Regions from separate parts of the Marinicauda sp. Alg238-R41 genome, predicted to be linked through region 1. Evidence: predicted binding sites of a transcription regulator. Region 1 holds the regulator's gene; the other holds the start of a gene.
The links. The regulator HrcA, encoded in region 1, represses chaperone genes, less so after heat shock. The targets are predictions, from matches to a motif close to GTTAGCANTCNNNNNNNNNGANTGCTAAC.
Positions count from the first base shown of each region.

Region 2: a site for HrcA is predicted at 5,633-5,661, ahead of groES (co-chaperone GroES). Genes of this name have one in related genera too.

Region 1 is NZ_CAMZOJ010000001.1:576,297-583,813, reverse strand. Features, by position in the region: gene PGP17_RS02745 (APC family permease) at 1-820, shown strand, start outside; gene rph (ribonuclease PH) at 828-1,541, opposite strand; gene hrcA (heat-inducible transcriptional repressor HrcA) at 1,673-2,740, shown strand; gene grpE (nucleotide exchange factor GrpE) at 2,787-3,446, shown strand; gene PGP17_RS02725 (YqaE/Pmp3 family membrane protein) at 3,532-3,726, opposite strand; gene PGP17_RS02720 (YMGG-like glycine zipper-containing protein) at 3,834-4,202, opposite strand; gene PGP17_RS02715 (alpha-ketoglutarate-dependent dioxygenase AlkB) at 4,295-4,909, opposite strand; gene PGP17_RS02710 (glycine zipper domain-containing protein) at 4,999-5,361, opposite strand; gene dnaK (molecular chaperone DnaK) at 5,747-7,517, shown strand, end outside.
Region 2 is NZ_CAMZOJ010000002.1:454,943-462,459, forward strand. Features, by position in the region: gene PGP17_RS10730 (hypothetical protein) at 1-666, opposite strand, end outside; gene PGP17_RS10735 (glycoside hydrolase family 3 N-terminal domain-containing protein) at 849-1,955, shown strand; gene PGP17_RS10740 (amidohydrolase family protein) at 1,952-3,409, opposite strand; gene groL (chaperonin GroEL) at 3,542-5,179, opposite strand; gene groES (co-chaperone GroES) at 5,273-5,563, opposite strand; gene PGP17_RS10755 (zinc-binding alcohol dehydrogenase family protein) at 5,764-6,777, opposite strand; gene PGP17_RS10760 (OmpA family protein) at 7,030-7,517, shown strand, end outside.

The DNA of each region.
Region 1 (7,517 bases):
CATCGGTGCCATCGGGGCGGCCGGGATGCGTTCGAGCACCTGGTTCATGACCGTCACGACCGGGATCGGGATCGTCACGCTGCTCGCGGTCATATGGGCCACGCGCGAAGGACTGACGGCCATACCCTCCCGCCTGGGCGGTGAACTCTCAGGCGCGAACCCGGCCATGCTCACCGGTCTGTTTTCCGGCGCCTTCCTGGCCATCTATTCCTTCATCGGCTTTGGGGACATGGCCCTTACAGCCGAGGAAGTGAAACAGGTTGAACGCACGCTCCCGCGCGCCATCGTGATTGCCCTGGCAATCGTCTTCCTGTTCTACTTGCTGGTGTCCATCGCCGTTGTCGGAGCCGGGCCGGTCGAGGAGATCGCCTCGGCCCGCGCCCCTCTTGTGGCCGCCGTCGAACGGGAGGGCTGGCCAGCCTGGCCGGTCGGCCTCGCGAGCCTGTTCGTTATCGTCAACGGCGCGCTGACCCAGATCATCGGCGCCTCCAGATTGCTGATGGATATCGGACGCGACGCGCGCGGGGCGCCCGGCTTCTTCGGCCGTGTGAACCCGGTCAGCCGGACCCCGCTGATCGCGACGGCCACCCTGACCGCCATCGTCGCCCTGCTGGCTGCCTTCGTAGACCTTCAGCATCTGGCCGAAGCCACGAGCCTGATCATTCTCGCGGTCTTCTTCCTCGTCAATTGCGCCCTGATCGGCTTGAAACGCCGTTCCCAGCCCGACGAGGTCCCGGATATCTGGATCGGGATTCCGCTGCTCGGCGCGCTCTCCACGCTGGGTGCGATCCTGGCCCAGATCGCCTTCTGGTTCAGCTAAAAGGCTCTCAGCCCAGCGCCTGGCTCTGCAACAGGCACAACTCGCCGATTCCCTTGCGGGCCAGAGAGAAGACATCGGCAAACTGCTCGCTGGTGATCGGCCGGTCCTCGGCCGTCGCCTGGATTTCCACCACACCGCCATCGTTGGTCAGGACGAAATTGGCGTCCGCTTCGGCCACGCGGTCTTCCTCGTATTCAAGATCGAGGCGCGCCTGCCCGTCGACGATGCCGGCCGAGACCGCGGCAAGCTGGCCGAAGACCGGGTCGGCCTTGAGCACATCTTCTTCCACGAGCCATGCCGTGGCCTGCTTCAGGGCCAGCCAGGCGCCCGTGATCGCCGCTGTGCGCGTTCCGCCATCGGCCTGCAGGACGTCGCAATCGATCAGGATCTGACGCTCGCCCAGCGCGGACAGATCGGTGACGGCGCGCAGCGAACGCCCGATCAGGCGCTGGATTTCCTGGGTGCGGCCCGAGGGCTTGCCGGCGGTCACCTCGCGCCGGGTACGCTGGTGGGTGGCCCGGGGCAGCATGGCGTACTCGGCGGTGACCCAGCCGCGGCCCTTGCCGCGCAGCCAGGGCGGCGTGCTCTCGTCGACGCTCGCTGTGCACAGGACACGCGTATTGCCGAAGATGGACAGGCAGGACCCCTCGGCATAGGGGCTGGCGCCCAGCTCGAAGCGGACAGGACGCAGCGCGTCGGCGGCTCGGTTTTCAGGGCGCATGGGACAGCTTTCTTTGATATGCAGGGTTCTCGGGTCTGACGCCCACTCCTAGCTGAAGTTTTCCCGCTTGATAAGCGCGCCGGCCGTCAGGAAAATTGCATCCGGCCGCTGCCCTTCCTAACTGTCCGGACATGAGCATCGACACACCCGTTGCGTCTTCCTTGAGTGAACTGGACAAACGCTCGCGCGAGATCTTCCGCGAGATCGTCGAGACGTATCTCGATACCGGCGAGCCGGTCGGCTCCCGCACGCTCTCGCGCACGGGCCAGTTCACCCTGTCTCCGGCCTCGATCCGCAACACCATGGCCGACCTGGCCGCAGCCGGTCTGCTGACCGCTCCGCATGCCTCGGCGGGGCGCATGCCCACCCATGCCGGGCTGCGCCTGTTCGTGGACGGGTTGTTGCAGGTGGGCGAACTCGGTGAAGACGAGCGCCGCGAAATAGACGACCGGGTAGGCGGCGCGGGCCGGCGCCCCGGCGACGTGCTCTCGGAGGCTTCGGCGCTGCTGTCAGGCCTCGCAGGCGGGGCCGGTCTTGTCGCCTCGCCGAAATCGGACGCGGCGCTGCGTCACGTCGAGTTTGTTTCCCTGTCTCCGACCGAGGTTCTCGCTGTCCTGGTTCACGAGGACGGCTCGGTCGAGAACCGGCTGATGACCGCGCCTGCCGGCCTGCCCCCCGCCGCCTTGATCGAAGCGGGCAATTATCTCTCGGCGCGCCTGCGCGGACGTACGCTGTCCGAGGCGCTGAGCGAGATCAATTCCGAGATTGCCGAGAAGCGCGCCCAGCTCGACAGCGCGGCCGCCAGCCTGGTCGAAAGCGGCATCGCAGACTGGGGCGGAGCGGCCGACCGCACGCTCATCGTGCGCGGTCAGGCGCGGCTTCTGGAGAATCTCGACGCGGCCGAGGATCTCGAGCGCGTGCGCATTCTCTTCGAAGACATCGAACGCAAGGAAGACCTGCTTGCCTTGCTGGACGAGGCGCGCAACGGCCAGGGCGTGCGCCTCTTCATCGGATCGGAGAACTCCCTGTTCTCGCTGTCCGGCTCCAGCGTCATCGTTGCCCCCTATCGCGACCGGGATCAGAAGATCCTAGGCGCGCTGGGCGTTATCGGTCCGACGCGGCTAAACTATGCCCGTGTCATCCCGCTCGTGGATTATACAGCGCGCGTGGTGGGCCGGATTCTCGACAAGGGCCGCTGAGCCCGACCCTTTTATCCAAGTCATGCTGATGTAGAAGAGCAAACCTATGAGCGAAGAGTCCAAAAAACCCGAACCCGAGGCCGAGGATCTGTCTGACGACGCGCTTGAGGCGGAGGCCGCCGCGACCGTTGACGAGACAGAGACCGAGAGCCCCGCGGGCAAGAGCGTCGAACAGCTCGAAGCCGAGCTGGACGATCTGCGCAACCGCCTTCTGCGCGCTGCAGCCGATGCGGAGAACACCCGCAAGCGTGCCCAACGTGATGTGAAGGATACCCGCGATTACGCGATCACCGGCTTTGCCCGCGACATGCTCGACGTCGCCGACAACCTGTCGCGCGCCGTCGCCGCCATGCCCGACGATGCCCGGGCCGATGCGCCGGACTCGGTCAAGACCCTGATCGAGGGCGTCGAAATGACCGAACGCCGGCTTCTGTCCACGCTGGAGCGGCACGGGGTGAAGCGGATCGATCCCGAACCCGGCGACTCCCTCGATCCAAACCGGCACCAGGCCGCGGCGCAGATCCCGGCCGATCAGCCCAAGGGCAAGATCGCGCACGTCATGCAGCCCGGCTACATCATCGGCGAACGCACGCTGCGCGCTGCCATGGTCGTCGTCAGCGCCGGCCCTGCCGAGGGCGGAGCCTCCTCGCAAGCCGATGGCGACAAACCGGAAGCGCCCGATGGCGGTGTGGACGTCAGCGCCTAGACAGCCTTTCCCAGTTTCAGACACGAAAACGCCGCTTCGAACTCTCGAAGCGGCGTTTTTCTGTGTCGTCGGATCGGCCGCGGCGTCAGCGCCGGGCGATGATCCAGACCGCGTGGATGATACCGGGAATATAGCCCAGCAGCGTCAGCACGATATTGATGAAGAAATGCATCGTCAGGCCGACCTGGAGAAGGACGCCGAGCGGGGGCAGCAGCACGGCCACAATGATGCGGAGAATGTCGCCGCCGGTCGAGTCGCCGCCGGTATTGGGATCTGCCATGGATCAGGTTCCAGTTTGATGGGATCGGGGAAGGTGTATGAAGCGCGAGAGGGCCGATCCCCTCCCGCGCTCCAGTTCAGGATCGATCGCTACGGGTCGCGCCGGGGTTACCGGTCGCAGTAGCGCACCGTGCCGTCACGCCAATAGGTGCAGCCGGTCCGGTAGTTCTCGTAGTAATACCGGTCATACCGCTGATCGTAGACCAGCTCCGAGTGCTGGTCGTTGCTGCGGCTCCACGGGCAGGCATTGTCGCGCGAGCAGCCGACATAGGCGCCCGCCGCTGCGCCGGTGGCCGCGCCGATCGCGGCACCTTCGGCAACACCGACATCGCCGCTGATGGCCCCGGCGGCAGCCCCGACGGCGGCACCGCCGAGGGCACCCTGCATCGCACCGCGCTGCGTGCCTTGGCTCGTCTGGCAGGCGGCGGCGGTGACAAGGGTCGTCACGGCGACGGCAGTCATGGTCAGAATTCGCATGGGAACATCTCCCTTCCTTGTGTCTGGTTTCAGAAGAACGCAGGAAGCAAGAGGGCGTTCCGCCCGGCCGCGATTTTTGAATCCGGGCAGACCTAGTTCACCCGGCGCAGGGTCAGGTTGAGCCGCCCCGGCCGCCAGTCCTCGGGAAGAAGGCTCGACGTGCCCGGGAGAATCCGGTCCACCCCGTGCCGGAAGCGGCGCGAGGCCCCGGCCAGAACCACCACATCCCCGCTATCCAGGCGCATGGACGTGCTGGCATCCTTCAGCGCAGGGCCGCCGAGGCGGAATTTCGCACTATCGCCGAGCGAGATGGACACAACCGGCGCATCGCGCGCCGCCTCGTCGGCATCGACATGCTGTCCGAGCCGGGCCCCCTCCCCATACCAGTTGACCAGGCACGCCTGTGGCAGCGCTTCCCAGCCGGCTACCGCCTGCCAGATATCGATCAGGACCTGCGGCATGTCCGGCCAGGGCTCGTGCGTGACCGGATGGGTGGTCTGGTAGCGATAGCCCTGCGCCTTGTCGGTGACCCAGCCCAGCGGGCCGAAATTGGTCATCCGCACGCTCATCGGCTTGCCGCTGCGTGGCATGGAGGGCGTGTAGAGGGGGGAACGGCCGACCCGGCTCAGCACCGCATCGACCAGGCCGGTCTGAGCGGCCCGGTCGAGATAGGTCTTGTGAAGCGTGAATCCGTCATCGCGTTGCATGGCAAACTAGATGTCCGCATGAAGAGGCCCGATCAAGGCCGAAGCCTGTGACCGGGCCGATTCATGCGCGGCTCCCTCGATCGGAAGGGTCAGCGCGGGCGATAGCGCGTGCGCGGGGTGCCGTTTTCCCAGTAGGTGTCGCCCGTCCTGAGATCGGTATAGTAGTAACGCCCGGTCGCCTGATCGTAGACCAGCTGGGACTGGTTGGGGTTGTTCTGATTGAAGCCGCAACCGCCATCGCGCTGGCAGCCGGCATAGGCGCCGCCCGCCGCGCCGATCGCGCCGCCGATGAGCGCGCCGGTCGTCGCGTCGCCCGATCCGACATTATTGCCGATGACAGCGCCAGCCGCGGCGCCGGCTGCGGCACCGAGACCGGCCCCTTGCACAGCCGAATTGTTCGCGCAGGCCGTCAGGGCCAGGCCGCTGGCCGCAATTACCAGATATTTCAGCATGAAAGCTCTCCTTTGACCGCAATCCGCGGCAACGAACGCCCGGACGGCAGGCTCCGATCCTTCACATCATCCATGGCATGATTGGGGCAGGCTTCGTTTGACCGGTCCGATTGGCCCCATCGCCGTGCAATACCCGCGCTTTCATCAGGGATGATTCTCCACTGCGCCCTTGCACGTATTACGCGGCCTTCCTAAATCGCTGTTCAAAGCGCACCGCGTTCACGGTTGCGTGACACCATGCGGATTTCGGCCTCCCCAGGCTGTGATCCGGTTTTTTGAAAATTGACGAGCAGCAAAACCAAGGGGGGTGGTCGTCGGCGCAGGCTTCAGCGCTTCGGGCTAGGCCAACGTCTCCACCCCGCCGCTAAAGGGAGAAAAAGAACTCATGAGCAAGGTAATCGGCATCGACCTCGGCACCACGAACTCGTGCGTGGCCGTGATGGAAGGCGGCCAGGCCAAGGTGATCGAGAACGCCGAAGGCATGCGCACCACTCCTTCCGTCGTCGCTTTCACCGAGGACGGCGAGCGCCTGATCGGCCAGCCGGCCAAACGCCAGGCCGTGACCAACCCGGACTACACCTTCTTCGCCATCAAGCGCCTGATCGGCCGCGCGATGGGCGACCCCACGGTGAAAAAAGACAAGGACATGGTGCCTTACGCCATCGTGGAGGGCGCCAACGGCGATGCCTGGGTCCAGGGCCGCGACAAGAAATATGCGCCTTCGGAAATTTCCGCCTTCACTCTGCAGAAGATGAAGGAAACCGCCGAGGCCTATCTCGGCGAGAAGGTCGAGAAAGCCGTCATCACCGTGCCGGCCTATTTCAACGACGCCCAGCGACAGGCCACCAAGGATGCCGGCAAGATTGCCGGCCTTGAAGTCCTGCGCATCATCAACGAACCGACCGCGGCTGCCCTTGCCTACGGTCTGGACAAGGACGTCAACAAGACGATCGCGGTCTACGACCTGGGTGGCGGCACGTTCGACGTCTCCATCCTGGAGATCGGCGACGGCGTGTTCGAGGTGAAGGCCACCAATGGCGACACCTTCCTCGGCGGCGAGGACTTCGACCTGCGCATCGTCGATTATCTCGCGGACGAGTTCAAAAAAGAGCAGGGCATCGACCTGCGCAAGGACAAGCTGGCCCTCCAGCGTCTCAAGGAAGAGGCGGAGAAGGCCAAGAAGGAATTGTCCTCTGCCTCCTCCTACGAGGTGAACCTGCCCTTCATCACCGCCGATGCGTCCGGTCCCAAGCACCTCGCCATCAAGCTGAGCCGTGCCAAGCTGGAAACGCTCGTCGAAGACCTGATCAAACGCACGATCGAGCCCTGCAAGGCCGCACTCAAGGATGCCGGCGTCTCGGCCAGCGAGATCGACGACATCGTTCTGGTCGGCGGCATGACCCGCATGCCGAAAGTCCAGGAAGCGGTGAAGTCCTTCTTCGGCAAGGAGCCGCATAAGGGCGTGAACCCGGACGAGGTGGTCGCCATGGGTGCCGCCATCCAGGCCGGCGTCCTGCAGGGCGACGTGAAAGACGTTCTCCTGCTCGACGTGACCCCGCTTTCGCTCGGCATCGAGACCCTGGGCGGCGTGTTCACGCGCCTCATCGACCGCAACACGACGATCCCGACCAAGAAGTCCCAGACCTTCTCCACGGCCGACGACAACCAGACGGCCGTGACCATCCGGGTCTTCCAGGGCGAGCGCGAGATGGCTGCCGACAACAAGATGCTCGGCCAGTTCGATCTGGTGGGCATCCCGCCGGCCCCGCGCGGCATGCCGCAGATCGAGGTCACGTTCGACATCGACGCCAACGGCATCGTGAATGTCTCGGCCAAGGACCAGGCCACCGGCAAGGAGCAGCAGATCCGCATCCAGGCTTCCGGCGGTCTGTCCGACGACGAGATCGAGACCATGGTCAAGGACGCCGAGGCCAATGCCGAGGCCGACAAGAAGCGCCGTGAGCTCGTCGATGCGAAGAACAATGCCGAAGCGCTGGTCCACCAGACCGAGAAACAGCTCGAAGAGTATGGCGACAAGGTCGGTGCGGCCGAGAAATCGGCGATCGAGGATGCGCTGAAAGAGCTGAAGGACGTCAAGGACGACGAGAACGCGACGCCCGAGGCGATCCAGCAGAAGACCCAGGCCCTGATGCAGG
Region 2 (7,517 bases), on a different contig from region 1:
CTCGGCGCGAAATTCGGCGAGACCTTCGGCCAGGCCAGCGCGCGCCGTGCGCAACTCCTCGCGTTCGCGGCGTGTCAGGGTCCGGCGTTCGCCGTCCTCTTCCACCCAGCCGCGCTCCAGCGCCGCGTCCATCGAAAGCAGACCGGCCTCCATCCCCACCAGACCGGCGGCGAGGGCCTCATCCATGATGTCGCCGGTACGCAGCTCGGCATATTCGGCCATGCGTTCCGCCTCGGCGGCAATGGCTTCGGTGCGGGCCGCGATGCGCTCGGCATGGGCTTCGGCCATCTCCTCGATATGAGCGGCGTGCACGCGAACGCGCTCTTCGTCGAACTCGGAAACGATGATCATGTCCTGGCCGATTCTGGCCATCGAGGCGCTCAAATCCTCCATGGCGCGTTCGAACTCGGCGCGCTCGCGCGGCGTCCAGTCGCCATTGTCGAACTCGATATCGAAGTCGAAATCGAGTTCAGAATCGCCCGCTCCGCGCTCCTGGGTCACCTCCGAGATCAGGGAGGCGACATCGGCGCCGCTTTCGACGACATAGGGTTTTCCGTTGATCGTCAGCACATTGGCCGATTGGGCCTGGCGGGCCTCGTCGGCCGAAGCGCTGGCGCAGGCCATGAGTGCGGGCATGGCGGCCGCGGCCAGAAATAGGGTTTTCATCAGATATCTCCCGTCCGTGATGGTGCTCACCATGCCGCTGCCGGGATTACACGCGTGCGTCACGGAACTTAAAACTTGTCCATGTAATGCCGGGTCTGAGCGGCGATTGCCGGGCCGTACTGGACAGTGCGGCCGCGTCCGGCTAGCCCTTTGACAGGGAATTGAGGGGAAGGGGTCATTCCATGATCGACCGGCGCGCATTGCTGTCGGCGGCCGCGGCGGCCGGCGTTTCACTGGCCGTGCCCGGTGAAGGGATGGCCCGGTCGAGCTGGCAGGACGCCAGCCTTGCCCAAAAGCTGGGCCGGATGCTGATCCTCGGATTCCTGGGACAGGACGAGACGGCCGGTGATGCCGCGCGGATCGAGGCGCATCTGGGCGAAGGACGAATTGGCGGCGTCCTGTTTCTGCGGCACAATGCGCGCCAGCGCGCCGGCGTGGAGGGGCTTGCTGCCCGCTTCCGCGCCGCCGCCCCCCATGCCTGGCTGACCATCGACCAGGAAGGCGGACTCGTGCAGCGTCTCAACGAGGAGATGGGCTATGGCGATATCCCGCGCGCGATGGATCTCGCCGGCGCGGGCATCGAGGCGGCGTCGCTCGCCTACCGGGATGCCGCGCGCGAGTTGAAGGCGGCCGGCTTCAACCTCAACCTCGCCCCGGTCGCCGATCTCCACCAGGACGCCAACCTTGTCATCGGCCGCTATGGCCGCGCCTACGGCACTGACCCTCACGATGTGGCCCGCTATTGTGCCGCCTTCATCGAGGCGTTCGAGGCGGAGGGTATTGCGTGCGCGGTCAAGCATTTCCCGGGCCATGGCCGATCGGAGGGCGACAGCCATGACGGCTTCGTCGATATCACGGAGAGCTGGAGCTACGAGGAGCTGGTCCCGTTCGCCGATCTCGTACGCTCCGGGCATGCGCATCTGATCATGGGCGGGCATCTCATCAACCGGCGCATCGATCCCTCGGGCGAACCGGTAACCTTCTCGCGCCGGGCCATTGAGGGTCTGCTGCGCGATGTCATCGGCTATCAAGGCGCCGTCATTACGGACGATCTCGACATGGGGGCGATCCGTGACAACTACTCGCGCCGCGACGCGGTACTCGGCGCGATCCAGGCCGGCAACGACCTGTTGCTGATCTCCAACTCGGCCGATCCCGATCCCGAGCTGCCGCAGCATATCCTGCGGTGGGTGGAAGAGGCGATCGAAGACGGCTCTTTGCCGGCCGAACGGATCGATGCGGCGATGGCGCGCCTGGACGCGCTCGACCGGCGAATCCTGCGCGCCTAGTTCTGCGCCATCAGACTGGCGGCCACACGGCGGCTCGTGCGCGGTATGGATGTGTGCGTGGCGGCGCGCTCCAGGGCGTCGAGCCGGGTGCGGTCGAGCCAGATACCGCCCACCATCACGCCTGCGGGAAATTCTACCGCGCTGATCTCCGTCAGAGGATCTCCATCGAGCAGGATGAGGTCGGCGCGCTGACCGGGTGCGATCCGGCCGCGGTCGGTCCAGCCCAGCGCCTGCGCCGGATCGATCGTCGCCGTCCGCAAGGCGTCGTGCGCCGAAAGTCCGGCTTCGACCAGAAGCTCCAGCTCCCGCGTCAGGGACCGGCCGGGCAGGTTGGTGAAGATCCCGGCATCGCTGCCGGCAAGCAGGACAATGCCGGCCTCGTGCATCTGCCGCGTCGCGTCGCGGTAGAAGGCGGCCCGAGGCACTTCGCGCGGCTCCGGGTCCATTCCGCTCCAGAAGTCGTAGACACCCGATTCCAGACGACTGATCAGCGGGTTGAGCGTACCGGTCCCCTCCCGGCTCAGATAGGCGCCCTCGCTTTGCGCCACCCGGATCAGATTGTCGTGGGCGATGAGGGTCGGGGTGACCGTAACGCTGTGGGAGGCCATCTCCTCGGCAAGCAGCGCCATCGCTTCTGCGTCCAGGCGATCGCGCAGGCCGTGCCAGACGATCGACTCGGTGTGCTCGATCGTGAGGAATCCGTCGTCGAGCACGTCCTCGAACCGGATCTCGAACGGCTGGTCGTAGGGTATGCCCTCGCCGCGAAATCCCTCCGGCGTGTGCCCGCTCACCGTCATGCCGAGCTGCGCTGCCTCGTCCAGCACCGCCAGATAGGCGTCGCGTTCGAGGTTGGAATAGACTTTCAGCGCTCGATAGCCCTGATCGTGCTGCCGGCGGACCGCAGCGCGCGCCTCTTCGCTAGTGCTGACGAGCACATGATTGTCCTGCTGATTGGGACCGGGACTGTTGAGGATCGGGCCGGTGGTTATCAGCGAGGGGCCGAGAAGTCGGCCGCTTTCGATACGCCGAGACAGGGGGAGATGGAACGGCATGCCGGACATGTTGCGGACACCGGTCACGCCGTGTGCCAGATAGCCCGCCAGCTCCGCCTCGTCCCATAGATGGATGTGCGCATCGATGAGCCCGGGAAGCAGCGTTCGGCCCTGGCCGTCAATGCGCAGGACGTCGCCGGCTAAAAGCGAGGCGGGCACGGTCAGTTCGCCTGCCTGTCCGACAGCGGCGATCTCGCCGCCGACCACCAGGATTGCCCGGTCCGGCTCGCTCTCGGGTGCATTCGGGTCCATCGTGACGAGGCGCACCGGTTCGATGAGGATGGCGGCTGGACGCGTGGCCGGTACGCGTAGCTCGTACGGCGTGGCAAAGCAGGCCGAGACTAGGGCGATGAGTCCGAGGACAATCACGCCAAGAGCCGCAATTCCGAGCCGAGCGAGCATTGCGGCCTCCTTTTGGCGTTTCAGATGCCTCTGCTTACAGGACGCTTTAGCATGCAGGTCTGGCCAGGTCGCAAAAAAGAAGGGCGGCCCGAGGGCCGCCCTTCCTGTCTGTGCCGTTTGAGAGGCTCGGGCCTAGAAGCCCATGCCGCCCATACCGCCCATGTCCGGAGCCGGAGCAGACGATTCTTTCTTCGGCTTTTCGGCGACGGCCGCTTCGGTCGTGATGAACAGACCGGCAACCGAGGAGGCGTCCTGCAGGGCATGACGCACAACCTTGGCCGGGTCGATCACACCGAAGTCGAGCATGTCGCCATACTCTTCGGTATAGGCATTGTAGCCGAAGGTGGCGCTGGAGTTTTCCAGAACCTTGCCGACGACGATGGAGCCTTCCACGCCGGCATTCTGCGCGATCTGACGGATCGGGGACTGCAGGGCGCGCGCGATGATGGCGATACCCTGGGTCTGATCGTTGTTTTCGCCTTCCAGGCCTTCAAGCACCTTGGCCGCCTTGAGCAGGGCGACGCCGCCGCCCGGCACGATGCCTTCTTCCACCGCAGCGCGGGTGGCGTTCAGCGCATCGTCAACGCGGTCCTTGCGCTCTTTGACTTCGATCTCGGAGCCGCCGCCGACCTTGATCACGGCAACACCGCCGGCCAGCTTGGCAAGGCGCTCCTGGAGCTTCTCCTTGTCATAGTCGGACGTGGTGTCTTCGATCTGCTTGCGGATCTGGTTGACGCGGCCTTCGATGGCCGTTTTCTCGCCCGCACCGTCGACGATCGTGGTGTCGTCCTTGGTGATGGACACTTTCTTGGCAGTGCCAAGCATGTCCAGCGTGACGTTTTCCAGCTTGATGCCGAGATCTTCGGACACGACCTGACCGCCGGTCAGGACCGCGATGTCTTCCAGCATCGCCTTGCGGCGATCGCCGAAGCCCGGCGCCTTGACCGCTGCGATCTTCAGGCCGCCGCGCAGCTTGTTGACCACGAGGGTGGCCAGCGCTTCGCCTTCGACGTCTTCAGCGATGATCAGCAGGGGACGGTTGGACTGAACCACCGATTCCAGAACCGGCAGCATCGGCTGGAGCGAGGAGAGTTTCTTCTCGAACAGCAGGATGTACGGATCTTCGAGCTCGGCGCGCATTTTCTCGGTGTCGGTCACGAAGTACGGCGACAGGTAGCCGCGGTCGAACTGCATGCCTTCGACGACTTCGAGCTCGGTTTCGAGGGATTTGGCTTCCTCGACCGTGATGACGCCTTCATTGCCGACCTTGTCCATGGCGTGGGCGATCATGTCGCCGATCTCTTTTTCGCCATTGGCCGAGATCGTGCCGACCTGGGCGATTTCGGAGCTGCCCTTGATCGGGGTCGAGATCGATTTGATCTGCTCGACGACCTTCTTCACGGCGGTGTCGATACCGCGCTTGAGGTCCATCGGGTTCATGCCGGCCGCGACCGATTTCATGCCTTCGCGGATGATGGACTGGGCCAGAACCGTGGCGGTCGTGGTGCCGTCGCCGGCTTCGTCATTGGTGCGCGATGCGACTTCGCGGACCATCTGCGCGCCCATGTTCTCGAACTTGTCTTCCAGTTCGATTTCCTTGGCGACGGAGACACCGTCCTTGGTGGTGCGCGGAGATCCGAAGGATTTTTCGATGACGACGTTGCGGCCTTTCGGGCCGAGCGTGACTTTTACCGCGTCGGCAAGCGTATCAACGCCCTTGAGCATCTTGTCGCGGGCGGAAGCGCCGAATTTGACTTCTTTGGCAGCCATGAGTGCAAACCTCTGTGTCTAGATGAGTGAAGGATCGGTTCGTCCTGAAGGGATGTGCGCGGGTATCGCGCGGCCATCGCCTGGAGAAACCGACTAGTTTTCGATGATGCCCAGAATGTCGGACTCTTTCATGATCAACAGCTCGTCGCCGTCGACCGTGACTTCGGTGCCGGACCATTTGCCGAACAGGACGCGGTCGCCCTTTTTCACGTCGAGGGTGCGCACGCTGCCATCTTCCTTGATGGCGCCGGAGCCGACGGCCACGACTTCAGCTTCCTGCGGCTTTTCCTTCGCCGTGTCGGGAATGATGATCCCGCCCTTGGTTTTGGCTTCTTCTTCGATGCGCTTGACCAGCACACGGTCGTGCAGAGGACGAAATGCCATCGCTTCTCTACTCCATTCCACGAGCCGAAAAGGGCTCTTTTCAGGGTTGTCAGATCTAGCCGTCAGCGCACTGGCACTCGCCAGGGCCGACTGCTAACAGAGGCGGAGGTAAGAGGGCGCGGCATACGCGTCAAGAGGCAGGAACGTCACCGGGATCGATTTTTCCGCACCCTGGCGCAATTGCTTGCGAAAACAGGCGATCAGAAGCCTTCCAGAACCAGCTTGCCCCGCGCTTTGCCGCTTTCGAGTATCTCGTGGGCGCGGCGCACATTCGCTGCGGAGACCGGACCCAGCGTGTCGGTCACGGTGGAGCGAATCTTGCCCGTTTCGATCAGGCCGGCGATCTCGGCGAGGATCTCGCCCTGGCGCGCCATGTCCGCGGTCTGGAAGAGGGGGCGGGTGAACATCAGCTCCCAGTGGACCGAAACCGCCTTGGTCTTGAAGCCCTTGATGTCCAGCGTCTCGGGATCGTCGATCAGTCCGAAGCGGCCCTGCGGCGCGATCAGCTCGGCGATCTGGTCGATATATTCGTGAGTGTGGGTGATGGAGAAGACGAAGCCGGGAGCGCCGATGCCCAGCGCCTCCACCTGCTCGGCCAGGTTCGCGCTGTGATCGATGACGTGGTGGGCGCCCAGCTCTTCGGCCCAGGCCTTGGTTTCGGGGCGGGAGGCGGTGGCGATCACGGTCAGGCCGGTGAGCGCGCGCAACAGCTGGATCGTGATCGACCCCACGCCGCCCGCACCGCCGATGACCAGCACGGCCCTGGCCGCGCCCGGTACCTCGTCCTCGACCCGCAGCCGGTCGAACAACATCTCGTAGGCGGTGAGGGAGGTCAGCGGCATGGCGGCGGCCTCCGCATCACTCAGGCTGACCGGCGCGCGCGAGACGATGCGCTCGTCCACCAGATGATATTCGCAATTGGTCCCCGGCCGGTCGATGGAGCCGGCATACCAGACCCGGTCACCCTGTCTGAAATCCGTGACCTCTGGTCCGGTTTCCACCACTTCGCCGGCTGCGTCCCAGCCCAGGATGACCGGGCTGTCGCCCTCCACCGGGCGGTTGGCGCGCACCTTGGTGTCCACCGGGTTGACCGAAACCGCCTTGATCCGGACCAGAAGATCCCTGGCCCCGGGGGCAGGGCGTCCGGTCTCGAAATCGATCAGCGCATCGGCGCGCTCCAGCGAACCGGGATTGGTGTAACCGACGGCTTTCATGGCGCGCTCCAGAGGTGGCGAAAGGGAAAAGGGTGCTCGGGATATGGCGATGGCCGCGCGAACGGCAAGGGGCATGCGCCCTGCAGTCCCGTCCCGGCTTGCGATAACTTTTTTTGACAGACGGCCGGAATGCGTGGGCATTCAGCCACAGTTCATTATGGTGCGCGCTTGTTAGAACCGTATTTCACGGAACCCTTGGCGAAGGCCGGGGGTTATCCGGCTGAGTTATTGGCCTTCAGGAGGGACTATCCCATGAAATTTCGTTCCATTCTCGCCGCCGGTATGGCGCTCGGCTTTGCCGCCGCCTGCACCACCACCGACCAGTACGGCAATGTTAGTCAGAATCGCACCGGCACGGGCGTTCTCGCCGGTGCGGCCGCCGGGGCCCTGCTGGGCACGCTGGCGGGCGGCGACGATCGCCGCAACGCGCTGATCGGCGCGGGCGTCGGCGCGCTCGCAGGCGGTGCCACGGGCAATTACATGGACCGCCAGGAAAACGAGTTCCGCCAGCGTCTGCGCGATTCCGGCGTCACCGTGCGCCGCGTCGGCGACGAGCTGGTCCTGGTAATGCCGGGCAATCTCACGTTTGCGACCGATTCCGCTGCACTCGAGCCGCGCTTCGGTCCGATCCTGAACGATGTGGCCAATGTGCTGCAAACCTATCCGGCGACCTATGTCGACGTGATCGGGCATACCGACTCGGTCGGCGCGGCCGACTACAACCAGCTTCTGTCCGAACG